Regions from separate parts of the Streptomyces sp. NPDC085866 genome, predicted to be linked through region 3. Evidence: riboswitches for the same ligand, from Rfam matches in the RefSeq annotation. Region 3 holds a riboswitch; each other region holds the start of a gene.
What was found. A riboswitch is a leader RNA that binds a small molecule or an ion and turns the genes downstream of it on or off. The one in region 3 is predicted to bind thiamine pyrophosphate.

Region 1: linked by a shared signal. The riboswitch ahead of thiC (phosphomethylpyrimidine synthase ThiC) and the one ahead of ACIF83_RS34145 (thiamine ABC transporter substrate binding subunit) in region 3 are both predicted to bind thiamine pyrophosphate.
Region 2: linked by a shared signal. The riboswitch ahead of thiO (glycine oxidase ThiO) and the one ahead of ACIF83_RS34145 (thiamine ABC transporter substrate binding subunit) in region 3 are both predicted to bind thiamine pyrophosphate.

Annotation. Positions count from the first base shown of each region.
Region 1 is NZ_JBITSQ010000011.1:149,733-155,281, forward strand. Features, by position in the region: gene ACIF83_RS27855 (DUF5326 family protein) at 139-351, shown strand; gene ACIF83_RS27860 (IclR family transcriptional regulator) at 555-1,469, shown strand; gene ACIF83_RS27865 (SsgA family sporulation/cell division regulator) at 1,568-2,005, shown strand; gene ACIF83_RS27870 (YibE/F family protein) at 2,124-3,566, opposite strand; TPP riboswitch at 3,638-3,811, shown strand; gene thiC (phosphomethylpyrimidine synthase ThiC) at 3,804-5,549, shown strand, end outside.
Region 2 is NZ_JBITSQ010000008.1:45,163-50,711, reverse strand. Features, by position in the region: gene thiE (thiamine phosphate synthase) at 1-111, opposite strand, end outside; gene ACIF83_RS21030 (Rv2175c family DNA-binding protein) at 201-566, opposite strand; gene ACIF83_RS21025 (NAD(P)/FAD-dependent oxidoreductase) at 674-1,906, opposite strand; gene ACIF83_RS21020 (hypothetical protein) at 1,939-2,343, opposite strand; TPP riboswitch at 2,397-2,508, shown strand; gene thiO (glycine oxidase ThiO) at 2,506-3,666, shown strand; gene thiS (sulfur carrier protein ThiS) at 3,663-3,875, shown strand; gene ACIF83_RS21005 (thiazole synthase) at 3,879-4,673, shown strand; gene pknB (Stk1 family PASTA domain-containing Ser/Thr kinase) at 4,767-5,549, shown strand, end outside.
Region 3 is NZ_JBITSQ010000015.1:228,360-233,908, forward strand. Features, by position in the region: gene ACIF83_RS34115 (hypothetical protein) at 1-487, shown strand, start outside; gene ACIF83_RS34120 (hypothetical protein) at 613-945, shown strand; gene ACIF83_RS34125 (hypothetical protein) at 1,069-1,353, shown strand; partial or broken gene ACIF83_RS34130 (UTRA domain-containing protein) at 1,637-2,114, shown strand; gene ACIF83_RS34135 (hypothetical protein) at 2,249-2,563, shown strand; gene rlmN (23S rRNA (adenine(2503)-C(2))-methyltransferase RlmN) at 2,689-3,795, shown strand; TPP riboswitch at 3,831-3,938, shown strand; gene ACIF83_RS34145 (thiamine ABC transporter substrate binding subunit) at 4,013-5,086, shown strand; gene ACIF83_RS34150 (ABC transporter permease) at 5,128-5,549, shown strand, end outside.

The DNA of each region.
Region 1 (5,549 bases), on a different contig from region 3:
AGGGTCAGGGGAGGACAAGGGGTGCGAGGCCCCCGCGGGACCCTCTGGCGCCCTAGCATCGAGTGCAGACATCGAGAACTGCGTCCACGACAGCGCGCAGTACGCCGTGAACGCACCGGAACGCAAAGGACGAGGGCAATGCGAGAGATCTTCGCGGGGCTGCCGTGGTGGGTGAAGTGGGTCGCGGTGCCGGTCATCGCCCTGGTGGTCTTCGGCAGCCTGATAGCGACCGTGGTCGGCTTCGTGATCGGCCTGCTCTTCAAGGCGCTGATCTTCGTCGCCCTGGTCGGTGGACTGATCTATGTCGTGCGCAAGTTCATGTCGAACTCCTCGTCGCGCAGCGACTGGTGAGGGACACGGGAGCCGGTGACCGGTAACGGGAAATCACCGGTTCCCTCGGGCGAGGGAAGTTTCCCCGGCAGGCCGTCTGCACGCGGTGGCGGGCGGTTAGAGTCCGGAACCCCACGCGGGGCCGGGCCCCGCGGGCGGCGTACACCCCCACCCGTGCTTCCTCCGCACGGGCTGCCCCCACCCTCGCGCTACGGGAGTGACCCTTGGCCACGGTTGACACCGCACCGGCAGAACCCCACGCACCCCCCGCCCCGCCGCACTCCTGCACACCCCCCATGCAGCGGCCACCCTCCGCGGGCGTCCCGGGACAGCCACGCGCCGCGTCCCTCCCCGGACCCTCGCACTCCCCGGACGTTCCGGGTCAACCGTCCGCCGCGACCCTCATCGGATCCGTGCAGCGCGCGATGCGCCTGCTGGAGACCGTCGCGGCGCACGAGTACGGCGCCCCCGCCAAGCAGCTCGCCCGCGAGACCGGCCTCGCCCTGCCCACGACCTATCACCTGTTGCGCACCCTGGTGCACGAGGGCTATCTGCGCCGCGAAAAAGGGCTGTTCTTCCTCGGTGACGCGGCCGAGCGGCTGAGCAGCAGCGGAGCGCAGCAGAAACGTCGCAGCACGGTGGCCGACACCCTGGCGCACTGGCGCGATTCCATCGGTGTGCCGGTGTACTACGCGATGTACCGGGACGGCGAGATCGAGGTCATGTGCGTCGCCGAATCGCGGGAGGCCCCGGCGGTCGAGGAGTGGGCCGACTTCCGCGAGACGGGGCACGCGCACGCGATCGGCCAGTGCCTGCTCTCCCAGCTGGACGAGGACGCCCGCCGGGACCACCTGAGCCGCTATCCGGCGCAGTCCATCACCCCGTACACCGTGCGCGACAACCACGCCCTGTTGCGCCGGCTGGCCCGGATGCCGCGGATGGACCCGGTGGTGGAGCGTCAGGAGTACGCGCTGGGGACGGTCTGCGCGGCGATTCCGATCACGGTCGGCACCACGGCGGCCACGATGGCCATCTCGCTCCCCGCCCACCAGGCCGATCGTCTCCTGCCCGCCGCACAGCGGTTGCAGGGCGAGATCGGGCGCCATCTGGGCGCACTGATGCCCTCTATCAGTATCTGAAAACTCACTCCTTGTGATCTGTTGTGTACTTTCAGCAAGATTTGGCTACGGTCGAGGGATCAATCCCGGCCAGTCGATGTCATGTGACGGGGTAGGCGATGCGCGAATCCGTACAAGCAGAAGTCATGATGAGCTTTCTCGTGTCGGAGGAGCTCTCCTTCCGCATTCCGGTGGAGTTGCGCTACGAGACCTGTGATCCCTATGCGGTGCGGCTGACTTTCCATCTGCCCGGTGACGCCCCGGTGACCTGGGCCTTCGGTCGCGAGTTGCTGATCGACGGGGTCGGACGGCCGTGCGGCGAGGGGGACGTGCACATCGCCCCCGTCGACTCCGAGGTGCTGGGCGAGGTGCTGATCCGGCTTCAGGTCGGCGGCGACCAGGCCCTGTTCCGCTCCTCGGCTCCGCCGCTCGTGGCCTTCCTCGATCGCACGGACAAGCTCGTGCCGCTCGGGCAGGAGGGCGCGATGGCCGACTTCGACGCCCATCTCGACGAGGCCCTGGACCGCATCCTGGCCGAGGAGCAGAGCGCCGGCTGAGGTGTTGCGGCAACGGGGCGCCAGCCGCTCCGCTGTGCCGCGTACAGCTGTGCAGTAACGCTTCTTCACTGGCTTCCGATGGGCTTCCGGATGGGCTTCCGGCCTCTGCCGGACTCCCTCACCGCTTCCGGCGCCGGCCCCTGCCGCCGCGCGCCGGAGCGGGCTGTGCCCCGAAGGGGGCCGCCTTGTCCGGTGCCGTCCGGTCGGCCGACACCACCAGGGCGGCGAGCGCGGTGGTGACCGGTACGGAGGCGACCAGGCCGATCGAACCCACGAGCGTGCGCACGATCTCCTCGGCCACCAGCTCGCTGTTGGCGACCGTCCCCACGCTGCTCTGCGCGATCGAGAACAGCAGCAGCAGCGGCAGCGCGGCACCGGCGTAGGCGAGGACCAGGGTGTTGACCACCGAGGCGATGTGGTCGCGGCCGATCCGGATGCCCGCCCGGTACAACCCGCGCCAGCCCATTGCCGGATTGGCCTCGTGCAGTTCCCAGACCGCCGATGTCTGGGTCACCGTCACATCGTCCAGGACACCGAGCGAACCGATGATGACGCCGGCCAGCAGCAGACCGCTCATGTCGATCGACGGGTACAGGCCGTGGATCAGACCGGTGTTGTCGTCCGTGTTGCCGGTGAGTGCGGCCCAGTCGATGAACTCCGAGCCGAGGATGCCGATCAGCAGCAGGGAGGCCAGTGTGCCGAGCACCGCCACTGACGTACGGGCCGACAGCCCATGGCACATGTAGAGCGCGATGAGCATGATCGCGCTGGACCCGACGACGGCCACCAGCAGCGGATTCGAGCCCTGCAGGATCGCGGGCAGGATGAAGAGCGTCAGCACCAGGAAGCTCACGGCCAGCGCGACCAGCGCCATGAGACCGCGCATCCGGCCCACCACCACGACGGCGAGTGCGAAGATCCCCGCGAGCAGTGCCATCGGGAACTTACGGTTCACATCGGTGACGGAGTACTGCAGGTCCTTCGGTGCCGAGGGCTCGTAGGCGACCACGACCTTCTCGCCCTCGTGCAACTGCCGTGACTGGTCCGGCTGCACGATCTCGGTGAACGTACGGCCCTGGTCGTTGCCGGTGTCGACGCGGATCGTCGCCTTCCTGCAGGTGCCTTTCGCCTGTTGCTGCGCCGCGCTGCCCTCGGCGGTGGAGGTGTCGCTGGTCGAGGTGCCCCCCGACGCGTTCACCGACTTGCAGCTCACCTCGACCACCTTGGTGACCGTGGCCTGTTGTGTCTGGCGGTCGAAGCCGACGCCCGTCCGCTCGTGCGGCGGCGCTCCCCCGGGCCAGAGCACCATCAGGCCGACCACGACCGCGGCCGCGAACGGGATCAGGATCGCCGCGATGACCTTGCGCAGATGCTTCGAGACGGGCGCGGCGGGTCCGTGGCTGTGGCTGTGCCCGTGCGAGTGGCCGTGGCCGTGGCCGGTGCCCGGGCCGTGCTGGTGCCCGCGTCCGTGGCCGTCATGCCCGTGCTCGCCGCCCTGTCCGGACCCGCCTCCGCGCGGCGGTTCGGAAGGCGGGTACGGGTGCTGCTCCATGGTGGTCACCGCCAGATCATCGCAAGAACGCCAGGGGCCCCCTGTTCACCGCGCCCGAATTGACGCTAGCGTGGAGGCACCTTTGCACACGCGGGAGCTCGGAGCACCGGGCTGAGAGGGCGCTGACCTCCGTATTCGCGATGTTTCACGTGGAACGTGGTTTCACGGGAAACATCGGCAGACGGAAACCGCTGCGTCGACCGCCGAACCTGTTACCGGGTAATGCCGGCGTAGGGAGTAGGTCTCATGACCAACAAGGACGCACGCACGCCTGCCTCCGTTCCGGACGAGAAGTCCCAGGAGGCCGGGAAGTCCATCGGCTGGCACAAGGCGTACGTCGAGGGCACCCGCCCCGACCTGCGTGTGCCGGTCCGCCAGGTGCACCTCACCAACGGGCAGTCGGTCACGCTGTACGACACATCAGGCCCGTACACCGATCCACTCGTCGACACCGACGTCCGCAGGGGGTTGCCGCCGCTGCGGGAGAACTGGATCATCGCCCGTGGCGACACCGAGGAGTACGCCGGCCGTCCCGTCCGCCCCGAGGACGACGGGATCAAGCACACCTCACCGCGCGGCGGGCTGCGCAACCTGGACGCGGTCTTCCCCGGACGTCCTCGCCAGCCGCGCCGGGGCCGTGACGGCGCGGCGGTCACGCAGCTCGCGTACGCCCGTCGTGGCGAGATCACGCCCGAGATGGAGTTCGTGGCACTCCGCGAGAACGTTGATCCCGAGGTGGTTCGCGAGGAGATCGCGGCGGGCCGCGCGGTGCTGCCGGCCAACGTCAACCACCCGGAGATCGAGCCGATGATCATCGGCAAGCGGTTCCTGGTGAAGGTCAACGCCAACATCGGCAACTCCGCGGTCACGTCCTCCATCGAGGAGGAGGTGGAGAAGATGACCTGGGCGACCCGCTGGGGCGCCGACACGGTCATGGACCTCTCGACCGGCCGCAACATCCACACCACCCGCGAGTGGGTGCTGCGCAACTCCCCCGTCCCCATCGGCACGGTGCCGCTCTACCAGGCGCTGGAGAAGGTCGACGGCAAGGCCGAGGAACTGACCTGGGAGATCTACAAGGACACGGTCATCGAGCAGGCCGAGCAGGGCGTGGACTACATGACCGTCCACGCGGGCGTGCGCCTGCCGTATGTGCCGCTCACCGCCAACCGCAAGACCGGCATCGTCTCGCGCGGCGGCTCGATCATGGCCGCGTGGTGCCTCGCGCACCACAAGGAGTCGTTCCTGTACGAGAACTTCGAGGAGCTCTGCGAGATCCTCGCCGCCTACGACGTCACGTACTCGCTCGGCGACGGCCTTCGCCCGGGCTCGATCGCGGACGCCAACGACGAGGCACAGTTCGCGGAGCTGCGGACGCTCGGGGAACTCAACCGGATCGCCAAGCGTTTCAACGTACAGACCATGATCGAGGGCCCGGGACACGTCCCGATGCACAAGATCAAGGAGAACATCGACCTCCAGCAGGAGATCTGCGAGGAGGCTCCGTTCTATACGCTCGGCCCGCTGACCACGGACGTCGCCCCGGCCTACGACCACATCACCTCCGGTATCGGTGCCGCGATGATCGCCTGGTGGGGCACGGCGATGCTCTGCTACGTCACGCCCAAGGAGCATCTGGGCCTGCCCAACCGTGACGACGTCAAGACCGGCGTCATCACCTACAAGATCGCCGCCCATGCGGCCGACCTCGCCAAGGGGCACCCCGGTGCGCAGGAGTGGGACGACGCGCTGTCCGACGCCCGCTTCGAGTTCCGGTGGGAGGACCAGTTCAACCTCGCCCTGGACCCGGACACGGCACGGGAGTTCCACGACGAGACGCTGCCGGCCGAGCCCGCCAAGACGGCCCACTTCTGCTCCATGTGCGGGCCGAAGTTCTGCAGCATGAAGATCTCGCAGGACATCCGCCGTGAACACGGCGGTACCAAGACCGAGATCGAGGAGGGCATGGCCCAGAAGTCGAAGGAGTTCGCG
Region 2 (5,549 bases), on a different contig from region 3:
GCCGGCCAGGACCGCGTCCAGGAACTCGGCGAGGTCGCCCTGCCGGCGGCGGGCGTCCGTGCAGAGATAGAGGCGGGCCTCGGCAAGGCTGCTGCTGGCGGTGTCGGACATGCGTGGGTCCCCCGTCGTCGGTGTTCATGGGCGGGCGAGCGGGTGGCGTACGGGCCGGAGCCCCTACGCCACCCCTGGTGCGGGTCGGTTCAGACGGCGAGCGCCTGGGCGCGGCGCTTCACCTCCGTGCCGCGATTCTCGCTCAGGGCCTGCGCGGGGGTGCCGGGCAGGGTCGGGTCGGGGGTGAAGAGCCACTCGATCATCTCTTCGTCCGTGAAGCCGTCGTCCCTCAGGAGCGTCAGGGTCCCGGACAGGCCCTTGACGACCTTGTCCCCGTCGATGAAGGCGGCGGGGACGTGCAGCGCCCGGTTCTCACCTCGGCGTACGGCGATGAGCTGGCCCTCCTTGACCAACTGCCGCACACGTGTCACCTCGACGTCGAGCATCTCGGCGATGTCGGGGAGGGTGAGCCAGGCGGGGACGAGAGCATCGATCTTTGCGTCAATCTCGGTCACGGGAACAAGCCTAGGCGCTCCGCTGGACAGGCCGCGATGTGTCGTGGTTCGTTTGCGGGTCCGTTGCGGCTGGTCGCGCAGTTCCCCGCGCCCCTTCGGGGCGCTGCTCAGCCGGCCGTGGCGTCCTTCAGGGCCCGCGCCGGGTCGGTCAGCGCCTCGGGATCCATCCGCCGGCCCGCCTCGATCAGGCGCCGGCCCTGGGCCAGATCACGAGGCCGGCCCACGGCCAGCAGGGCCACCAGCCGGTCCTCGCGCAGCCAGCAGACGGTCCAGGCCGGTCCCGCCGGGTCGCCCCGCCACACCATTCGGTCGGCCGCGGGGTGGTGGCCGGCGTACTGGACGAAGCGGCCGAACTGCTCGGACCAGAAGTACGGCACCGGGTCGTGGACCACGGGGGTCTCGCCCAGGATGTTCGCGGCGACCGTGCGCGGGCCCTGCAGGGCGTTGTCCCAGTGGTGGACCAACAGCCGGGTGCCGTACCGCGCCGAGGGGAAGGAGGCGCAGTCGCCGACCGCGTACACGTCCTCGACGGAGGTGCGCAGGTGGGCGTCGGCCACGACCTCGCCGTGCGCGCCCAGCTCGATGCCGGAACCGGCCAGCCAGGCGGTGGCGGGGCGGGCGCCGATGCCGACCACGACGGCGTCCGCGGGCAGCCGCGTGCCGTCGGCGAGCAGCACCTCGCCGGGCTCGACGCGCTCCACGCGCGCGCGCGTGCGCAGCTCGGCGCCGCTGTCGGCGTACCAGGCGGCCATCGGGGCGGCCACCTCGGGCGGCAGCGCGCCCGCGAGCGGCCGGTCGGCGGCCTCGACGACGGTCACCGCGCAGCCCGCCTCGCGGGCCGCCGTGGCGAACTCGGCGCCGATCCAGCCGGCGCCGACGACCACGATGGCGTGCTGCCGGGCGAGCACCGGCCGCAGCCGCTCGGCGTCGTCCAGGGTGCGCAGCAGGTGCACACCCGGCACGCCCTCGGTGCCCGGCAACGTGATCGGTTCGGCACCGGTGGCGAGGACGAGCACGTCGTACGGGACGGGCCCGGCCTCGGTGTCCAGCTCGTGGTCGCCGGGGCGCACGCCCAGCACCTCGCAGCCGAGCCGCAGTTCGACGCCGAGCGACTCGAAGTCGACGTCGAAGGCGGAGCCCTCGGCCTTGCCGAGCAGTACGGCCTTGGACAGTGGCGGCCGGTCGTACGGCTGGTGGGGCTCGGCGCCGATCAGCGTGACGGTGCCCGTGAAGCCCTGCTCGCGCAGGGCGACCGCGGTCTGCACCCCGGCCATGCCCGCGCCCGCGACGACCACGCGCCGCCCCTGTGACGTGCCCTGTTGCGGTGTCTGCTCACTCACCCGATCACCATAGACAACTGACAATCCGTCAGTCAGCGGGCGTGCTCGGTGAGCTGTTCCACAACGCTGGTCCCGGCGCCCGGCCGGGACTCCCACTCCCAGGTCTCCTCCAGCCGCACCCGCCCGTCCGGCAGCTCCACGACGGTGGACACGCAGTGCCCCGAGGAGGTGGTCCCGTCGTGCTTGAGCTGCACGTACCGGAAGTCCAGCCGGTCGCCCTGCCGAGTGCCGACCAAGTGGCCGCGCACGACGTCGCCGCCCGCGTACTCGGCCCAGATCTCGCCGTCCTTCTCGTGGTACGCGAACCGGGTGCGGGTACCCACCTGACCTGGGGCCTGGTCCGCCACCGGAGCGAGGACGAGACCGTCGAGGGATCTGTAGGGCGGGGCGCAGCCCCTCGTTTGAGGGTGGTGGTGGGAGACGGGCGGGCGGGCCATGGACCGGGGCTCCCTTACGAGTGACGAGCGCTGCGGGCTAGGGTGGCCACCGTACAAGCACTCGCGGGAGCCCGGACGCACCGGGCTGAGAGGGAGGCTGGCGGCCTCCGACCGTACGAACCTGATCCGGGTCATGCCGGCGAAGGGAGGGGCTGGACGCCCATGTCGTCACGTACGTCCGACGTCCTCGTCATCGGGGGCGGAATCATCGGCCTGGTCACGGCCTGGCGGGCCGCGCAGCGCGGGCTCGCCACGGCCGTGGTGGACCCCGAGCCCGGCGGCGGGGCCGCGCGGGTCGCGGCGGGGATGCTGGCCGCGGTCACCGAACTGCACTACGGCGAGGAGACACTGCTCGCCCTGAACCTGGAGTCCGCCCGCCGCTACCCGGACTTCGCGGCCGAGCTGACCCAGCTGACCGGCCACGACCTCGGCTACCGCCGCTGCGGCACGCTCGCCGTCGCGCTCGACGCCGACGACCGCGCCCACCTGCGCGAACTGCACGCGCTCCAGCAGCGTTCGGGCCTGGAGTCGGAGTGGCTGTCCGGGCGGGAGTGCCGGCGGCTGGAGCCGATGCTCGCGCCCGGGGTGCGCGGCGGGCTGCGGGTCGACGGCGACCACCAGATCGACCCGAGGCGGCTGGCCGCGGCCCTGGTGACCGCGTGCGAGCGGGCCGGGGTGGTCTTCCACCGGTCCTGGGCCGAGCGGCTCGACGTCGCACGGGGCCGGGCCACCGGAGTGACCACGGCGGACGGCACGGCGCTGGGCGCGGAGCAGGTCGTCCTCGCGGGCGGCAGCCTGAGCGGGCGTCTCGCGGGCGTCCCGGACGACGTACTGCCCCCCGTGCGGCCGGTGAAGGGACAGGTGCTGCGGCTGACCGTGCCGCGCCGGTACGCACCCTTCCTGAGCCGCACCGTGCGGGCGATGGTGCGCGGCAGCCATGTCTACCTGGTGCCCCGGGAGAACGGCGAGCTGGTCGTCGGCGCCACCAGCGAGGAGCTGGGCTGGGACACGGCCGTCACCGCCGGAGGCGTGTACGAGCTGCTGCGCGACGCCCATGAGCTGGTGCCGGGAATCACCGAACTGCCCCTCACCGAGACCCGGGCGGGGCTGCGCCCCGGCTCCCCGGACAACGCGCCGCTGCTCGGCCCGTCCGGGCTCGACGGGCTGCTGCTGGCCACCGGGCACTACCGCAACGGGGTGCTGCTCACGCCGGTCACCGGGGACGTGCTGGCCGAACTGCTGGTCGGCGGTGAACTGCCCGAGGAGGCCCGTCCGTTCACGCCGAAGCGCTTCGGCACCGTACTCATGGAGCAGCCCGCATGAACGTCTCCGTCACCATCTCCGTGAACGGGGAGCGTCACGAGGTCGCCCCGGGCACCGCGCTGGACGCCCTCGTGAAGACCCTCACCGTGGCGCCGTCCGGGGTGGCCGCCGCCGTCAACGAAACCGTCGTCCCGCGCACACAGTGGGCGACCACGGCCCTCGCCGAGGGCGACCGTGTCGAAGTCCTCACCGCCGTCCAAGGAGGCTGACCCATGGCCGACGATCCCTTCGTCCTCGGCGGTGTGCCCCTCGGCTCCCGGCTGATCATGGGTACGGGCGGCGCACCGAGCCTGGACGTGCTGGAGCGGGCGCTGGTCGCCTCCGGCACCGAGCTGACCACGGTGGCCATGCGGCGGGTCGATCCCTCGGTGCACGGCTCGGTGCTGTCGGTGCTGGAGAAGCTGGGCATCCGGGTGCTGCCGAACACGGCGGGCTGTTTCACCGCCGGGGAGGCCGTGCTGACCGCCCGGCTGGCCCGGGAGGCGCTGGGCACCGACCTGATCAAGCTGGAGGTCATCGCCGACGAGCGGACGCTGCTGCCGGACCCGGTGGAGCTGCTGGAGGCGGCGGAGACGCTGGTCGACGACGGGTTCACGGTGCTGCCCTACACCAACGACGACCCGGTGCTCGCACGGAAACTGGAGGACGTGGGCTGTGCGGCGGTGATGCCGCTGGGCTCGCCGATCGGCTCCGGGCTCGGGATCCGCAACCCGCACAACTTCCAGCTGATCGTGGAGCACGCGCGCGTGCCGGTGATCCTGGACGCGGGGGCCGGTACGGCGTCGGACGTGACGCTGGCGATGGAGCTGGGGTGCGCGGGTGTGATGCTCGCCTCGGCCGTCACGCGGGCGCAGGAGCCGGAGACGATGGCCGCCGCCATGAAGCACGCGGTGGAGGCGGGGCGGCTGGCCCGGCTGGCCGGGCGGATCCCGCGCAGGCACTTCGCGCAGGCCTCCTCCCCGACCGAGGGCCGCGCGCACCTGGATCCGGAGCGCCCCGCTTTCTAGCCGCGTGCCACCAGGGTCACAGCTCTGCTGCATTCCGTCCCCGAAACGGCCGAGCGGGCGGGACTGTCGGTCACTCCTCGTACACTCGCCTGCGTGGATACGACCCTTCAGGACCCCCTCGTCGGGCAGGTGCTCGACGGACGCTATCGCGTCGATGCGCGGATCGCGGTCGGTGGGATGGCCACGGTCTACCGGGCCCTGGACACCCGCCTGGACCGCGTTCTCGCGCTCAAGGTGATGCACCCGACCCTGGCGGCCGACGGGTCGTTCGTGGAGCGGTTCATCCGGGAGGCCAAGTCGGTCGCCCGGCTCGCCCACCCCAACGTGGTGCAGGTCTTCGACCAGGGGACCGACGGGTCGTACGTGTATCTGGCGATGGAGTACATCGCCGGGTGCACCCTGCGGGACGTGCTGCGCGAGCGGGGCGCGCTGCAGCCGCGGGCCGCGCTGGACATCCTGGAGCCCGTGCTGGCCGCGCTCGGCGCCGCGCACCGGGCCGGGTTCGTGCACCGGGACATGAAGCCCGAGAACGTGCTGATAGGGGACGACGGCCGGGTCAAGGTCGCCGACTTCGGGCTGGTGCGGTCCGTGGACACCGTGACCAGCACGACGGGTGCCGTGCTCGGGACCGTGTCGTACCTGGCGCCCGAGCAGATAGAACAGGGCACCGCCGACCCGCGTGTCGACGTGTACGCGTGCGGTGTCGTCCTCTACGAGATGCTGACCGGCGGCCGGCCGCACTCCGGGGACTCCCCCGCGCAGGTGCTGTACAAGCACATCCACGAGGACGTGCCGCCGCCCTCGGCGCTGGTACCGGGGCTGCCCTACGAGCTGGACGAGCTGGTCGCCTCGGCCACCGCACGTACCCCGGACACC
Region 3 (5,549 bases):
ACGCACACAGCGAGTCCGTCAGGTCGAGGACTTCTACATCGCTCGCTACTGGTCGCTGCTGGATCGCATGTCGACTCACGCCCTTCGCGGTGTTGACGCTGACACCTTGAGTGAGCAGGAAGAGGCAGCGGTCCGGCTGTACTTTCGCCTCAGCGAGGACGAGGCCGACCTTCGGGCTCAAGGTTGGGTTTCCGATGACACCTGGCGTTTTTGGGGCGGCGCCATCCACTCCCAGATGCATCGTCCGCCATTCGACCGTCTCTGGGCGGAGACCAGCCAAGATTCGGATGCCGGGCGCGACTACGAGTTCAGGCACCTGCGCCAGCTCTGGCACGACGCCGCCTACGATCCCGCGCCGAGTCGAACCTTCCGCAGGTGGCTGCGCCGCAGCCCGTGGCGTCGGCCGACGGCGCCAGCACGGCGCTTGACGCTCCCCCGCACCACAACCGCAACAGATCGAGCGGGGAACACCGGGGAACCACGGTGAGACCGGCCGAGCGCCACGAGGCCGCACCTCTGCCACTCGGGCAGGTCAAGAGCCGAACCGCCTTCAATGCCCGCAGCTTCCCAAGCTGATGGCGCTCTTCCCTGGGCTCCGCCATCATCGGACTCATGTCCGAGTTCGCGTGGCCTCCGGAGTCCCCGCCACCTGAGGAAGTTCGTCAGTCTTGGCCTAGGACCGTGGCAACTCTCCCCGCCGGCACCCACGTCACGGGGCGAGTCATCGGGCGACAGAGGTTCGGTGTCTTCGTCCAGATCGAGGGCCACGCCAACACTGTCGGTCTCGCCGAGGTCGGAGGGAACATGCCCCACCACATGGAGTTGCCTCAGCTGGGAGCTGAAGTCGGCGGGTGGGTCGTCGACCACGCAGACCACAATCACCACGTCAAGATCAGGCTTGATGAGTGGACGGCTGGCCCGGCAGGTCGCCAGGTGAGTGTCTAACTGCGTGACAACGCCGACGCGCACCGACGGACGAGCACGGACGCCAGCGGACCAGCAGCGCAGGTGACGAGCACACCGGCCCAAGGCACAGCCCCCACCCAAGCGGGGTGAGACCATCCGCGGATGGCAAACGCACCGCTACCCCCCGGGTGGACCCTTCAGCAGATCCGCGATGTATCCGGGGACCGAGAGGCTGTCGCCCTGGATCCAAACCGGACGGTGAAGTGGGTCGCCTGCGCCGGAGCCCACGAGGTACTGCACCCAGAGATCGTTCTCGGGTTCCACAACCTGTGCCTAGTCAAGTCCGTCCATGACGACGACTGGTACATGGGCAGCCTGTACGACGACGGCAGCGTCGACTGTTGGGCAGGCTACGACGATCTGCACGAGGCGCTACGCGGGCTGTAGCGGCATGCATGCGGGCTGCGCACAGTGAATTGGTCCGGGGTCGGCATGACGTCCCAGGGAGAGGAGCCCAGGTTCGTAACCGGGTCCCTCTCCCCGTCGAGATGGATCGGAAGGTCACCGTCAGCAGCCGCTAAACACAGCCGTCTCCTTCAGGGGCGATGAAGGTCGCTCACCGCTAGTAGATGACCGCGGCTGGTCGCAACGCGGAGCACGTCCCGCAGAGCACCGTTCAGTTCCTTCGGCAGACGTCGCAGGTCCTCCGGGGCCGCGTCCTGGTCGGCTCCTGAGGGCCGTGGGCAAGCAAGGGGATTGGGAGAGCCGGACCGACGCCAAGGTGCCGGCCCCTGCAGACATCGCGGCGCGGCTCGGCATCGCCGAGGGCGAGCTGTGCGTCCGGACGACGTACGAGTTCCTGGCCGACGGCAGGCCGGTGCAGCTGTCGACGAGTTGGGAGCCGTACGACCTCACCGCCGGCACGCTCGACGTCCTCCCGGAGGGAGGGCCGCACGCCGGGGCGGGTGTCGTGAACCGCATGGCCGCGATCGGCGTCACCGTCAGCCATGCCGTGGAGCAGCCGGAGCCGAGGCAGGCGACCGCCGAGGAGGCGTCGCTCCTGGGTATCCAGAAGGCCGCGCTCGTCACGCACATCCGGCGGATACCACAGCGACCAGGGGCAGCCCGTGAAGACGGCGGACATCGTGGTGCCCGCCGCTCACTGTGAGATCGTCTACGAGATCCCGATCAACTGTCACCAGCCCTGACTCTGCCGCCTGTCGAATGCGTGCCGAAGGCCAGTCGATGAAACGCCAAGCACGGGAAGAGAAGCAGGTCAGCAAGGGTGTGACGCTCGACCCACAAAGCGCCTTCCAAGCGCTCGCTGCATCATGATCTACCGATGGACGAGTCCGCATGGCCCGCGGGCCCTGACGCGCCGGTCGTGGACGCGGTGCTGGAAAGCCGGCCGGCAACCGTCGCGGCCCTGCCCGTAGGGACCCGAATCACCGGCGAGGTCATCGGTCGCCAGTCCTTCGGAGTCTTCATACGTATAAATGGCGTGCCGAACGCCATAGCGCCGGCGGAGATCACATCCATGCCGCAGGGGATGGACCTCCCGGCCCCCGGGGCCTTCATCAGTGGTGAGGACTTCCGGCGCGCCGACAACCACCAGGTCAGGGTCCGGCTCGGCGAGTGGCGAGTAGTCGACGAGTGATCGTCGCTGGGCCGTCCCTGGGCCGTCCGACGCCTCTCAGCAGCGACCGGTGACGCCTACTAGCGACAGTCGTAGTCAGGCACAGCCGCAGGTCACCCATTTGGATCTGCGACAATGGTAAGGCCATGCCTAAGCCCGGAGAACTCACTTTCGTAGCCCCGCGCGGAGCCAAGAAGCCGCCGCGGCACCTTGCCGACCTCTCGCCCGCCCAGCGCAAGGAGGCGGTCGCCGAGGTCGGGGAGAAGCCGTTTCGTGCCAAGCAGCTCTCGCAGCACTACTTCGCTCGGTACGCGCACGACCCCGAGCAGTGGACCGACATCCCGGCCGGTTCGCGGGACAAGCTGCGCGAGGCGCTGTTCCCGGACCTGATGACCGTCGTCCGGCATCTGTCGACCGACCAGGGGACGACCCGCAAGACGCTGTGGCGGCTGTTCGACGGCACGCTCGTGGAGTCGGTGCTGATGCGGTACCCGGACCGGGTGACCATGTGCATCAGCTCGCAGGCCGGATGTGGGATGAACTGCCCCTTCTGCGCCACAGGGCAGGCGGGGCTCGACCGGAATCTGTCGACCGCCGAGATCGTCCACCAGATCGTGGACGGCATGAGGGCCCTGCGGGACGGGGAAGTGCCCGGTGGGCCTGCGCGGCTTTCCAACATCGTCTTCATGGGCATGGGCGAGCCGCTCGCGAACTACAATCGGGTCGTGGGGGCCATCCGTGCGCTCACCGATCCCGCGCCGGACGGACTCGGGCTCTCGCAGCGAGGGATCACGGTCTCGACGGTCGGGCTGGTGCCCGCCATCCACCGGTTCGCCGACGAGGGCTTCAAGTGCCGGCTCGCGATCTCCCTGCACGCCCCCGACGACGAGCTGCGCGACACCCTCGTCCCCGTGAACACGCGGTGGAAGGTGCGCGAGGTGCTGGACGCCGGGTTCGAGTACGTCGAGAAGTCCGGGCGCCGGCTGTCGATCGAGTACGCGCTCATCCGCGACATCAACGACCAGGCCTGGCGCGGTGACCGGCTCGGGCGGCTGCTCAGGGGCAAGCCCGTGCACGTCAACCTGATTCCGCTGAACCCGACGCCGGGGTCCAAGTGGACCGCCTCGCGGCCCGAGGACGAGAAGGCGTTCGTGGAGGCGATCGCCGCCCACGGTGTGCCGGTCACCGTCCGGGATACGCGCGGGCAGGAGATCGACGGGGCGTGTGGTCAGCTCGCGGCCACCGAGCGGTAATCTGGCTGCGTTCGATTAAGTCTCATCACATCTTCATATTCCGACAGGGGAGCGCCACAGCGCTGAGAGTGCGGCAAGCGGGCCGCAGACCCTCTGAACCTCGCCCAGGTCATTCTGGGTAGGAAGTTCGGTCACCACTCATGCTGTTGCGCCCTGCCCGGGTTCGTCCCCGGGCTGGGCCGCGTTCTTCCTGGCCAACCCCCAGGAGGACACTCACGTGCACACCAAGACCCTCGTGGCCGCGGCGGTCGGCCTCGGCCTGCTCACCTTGTCCGCGTGCGGATCGACGGATACCAAGGGCTCGGCGGACTCCAAGACCGTCACCCTCGTCAGCCACGACTCGTGGGCCGTCTCCAAGAACGTGCTCAAGGACTTCGAGAAGCAGTCCGGCTACAAGGTCCGGGTACTGCCCAACGGCGACGCCGGGCAGGCCGTCAACAAGGCGATCCTGACCAAGGACAACCCGCAGGGCGACGTCCTCTTCGGCGTCGACAACACCCTGTTGTCCCGGGCTCTCGACAACGGGCTGTTCCAGTCGTACGAGGCGAAGGGCCTCGACACGGTCGGTGCCGCCTACCAGCTCGACAAGGGCAAGCACCGAATCACGCCCGTCGACTACGGCGACATCTGCGTCAACTACGACAAGGCCTACTTCAGCGAGCACAAGCTGGCCCCGCCGCAGACGTTCGCCGACCTCGCCAAGCCCGCGTACAAGAACCTGCTCGTCACCGAGAACGCGGCCACCTCCTCGCCCGGCCTCGGCTTCCTGCTCGGCAGCGCCGCGCAGTACGGCGACAACGGTTGGCAGGGCTACTGGAAGAAGCTCAAGGCCAATGGCGTCAAGGTCGTCGACGGCTGGGAGCAGGCCTACCGCCAGGAGTTCTCCGGCTCGTCCGAGGGCAAGAAGGCGGGCGGCGACCGGCCGCTCGTGGTGTCGTACGCCTCCTCCCCGCCCGCCGAGGTGATCTACGCCAAGAAGCGGCCCAGCACCGCCCCGACCGGTGTGGCCACCGGCACCTGCTTCCGGCAGATCGAGTTCGCCGGGCTGCTGAGCAACGCGAAGAACACCAAGGGCGGCAAGGCGTTCATCGACTTCCTGCTGTCCAAGGAGTTCCAGCAGGACATGCCGCTGAACATGTTCGTGTACCCGGTGGTGCAGGGCGCCGCCGTGCCCGCCGACTTCACCAAGTACGGGCCGGCCGCCAAGAACCCCGAGACCATGGCTCCCGACAAGATCGCCGCCAACCGCGACCAGTGGGTCAAGTCGTGGACGTCGCTCGTACTGAAGTAGCCGAGGGGCGAACGCGCGGGAGCGCGGCGCGGCTGGGGCTCATGGCCCTGCCCGTCGCGTTCTTCGCCGTCTTCTTCGCCTGGCCCGTCGCCGCGATCGTCGCGCGCGGGCTGAAGGTGGACGGTGCCTGGCAGTTCGGGCGGATGGCGGACGTCGTCACCCAGCCGGACATCCGGCACGTGCTGTGGTTCACCACCTGGCAGGCGCTCGCCTCCACCGCGCTCACCCTGCTGCTCGCCCTGCCCGCCGCCTATGTCTTCGCCCGCCTGGACTTCCCGGGCAGACAGCTGCTGCGGGCCGTCGTCACGGTCCCCTTCGTGCTGCCGACCGTCGTCGTCGGTACGGCGTTCCTCGCGCTCGTCGGCCGCGGCGGGCTCCTCGACGACCTGTGGGGCGTACGGCTCGACACCACCGTGTGGGCGATCCTGCTGGCACACGTCTTCTTCAACTACGCGGTCGTCGT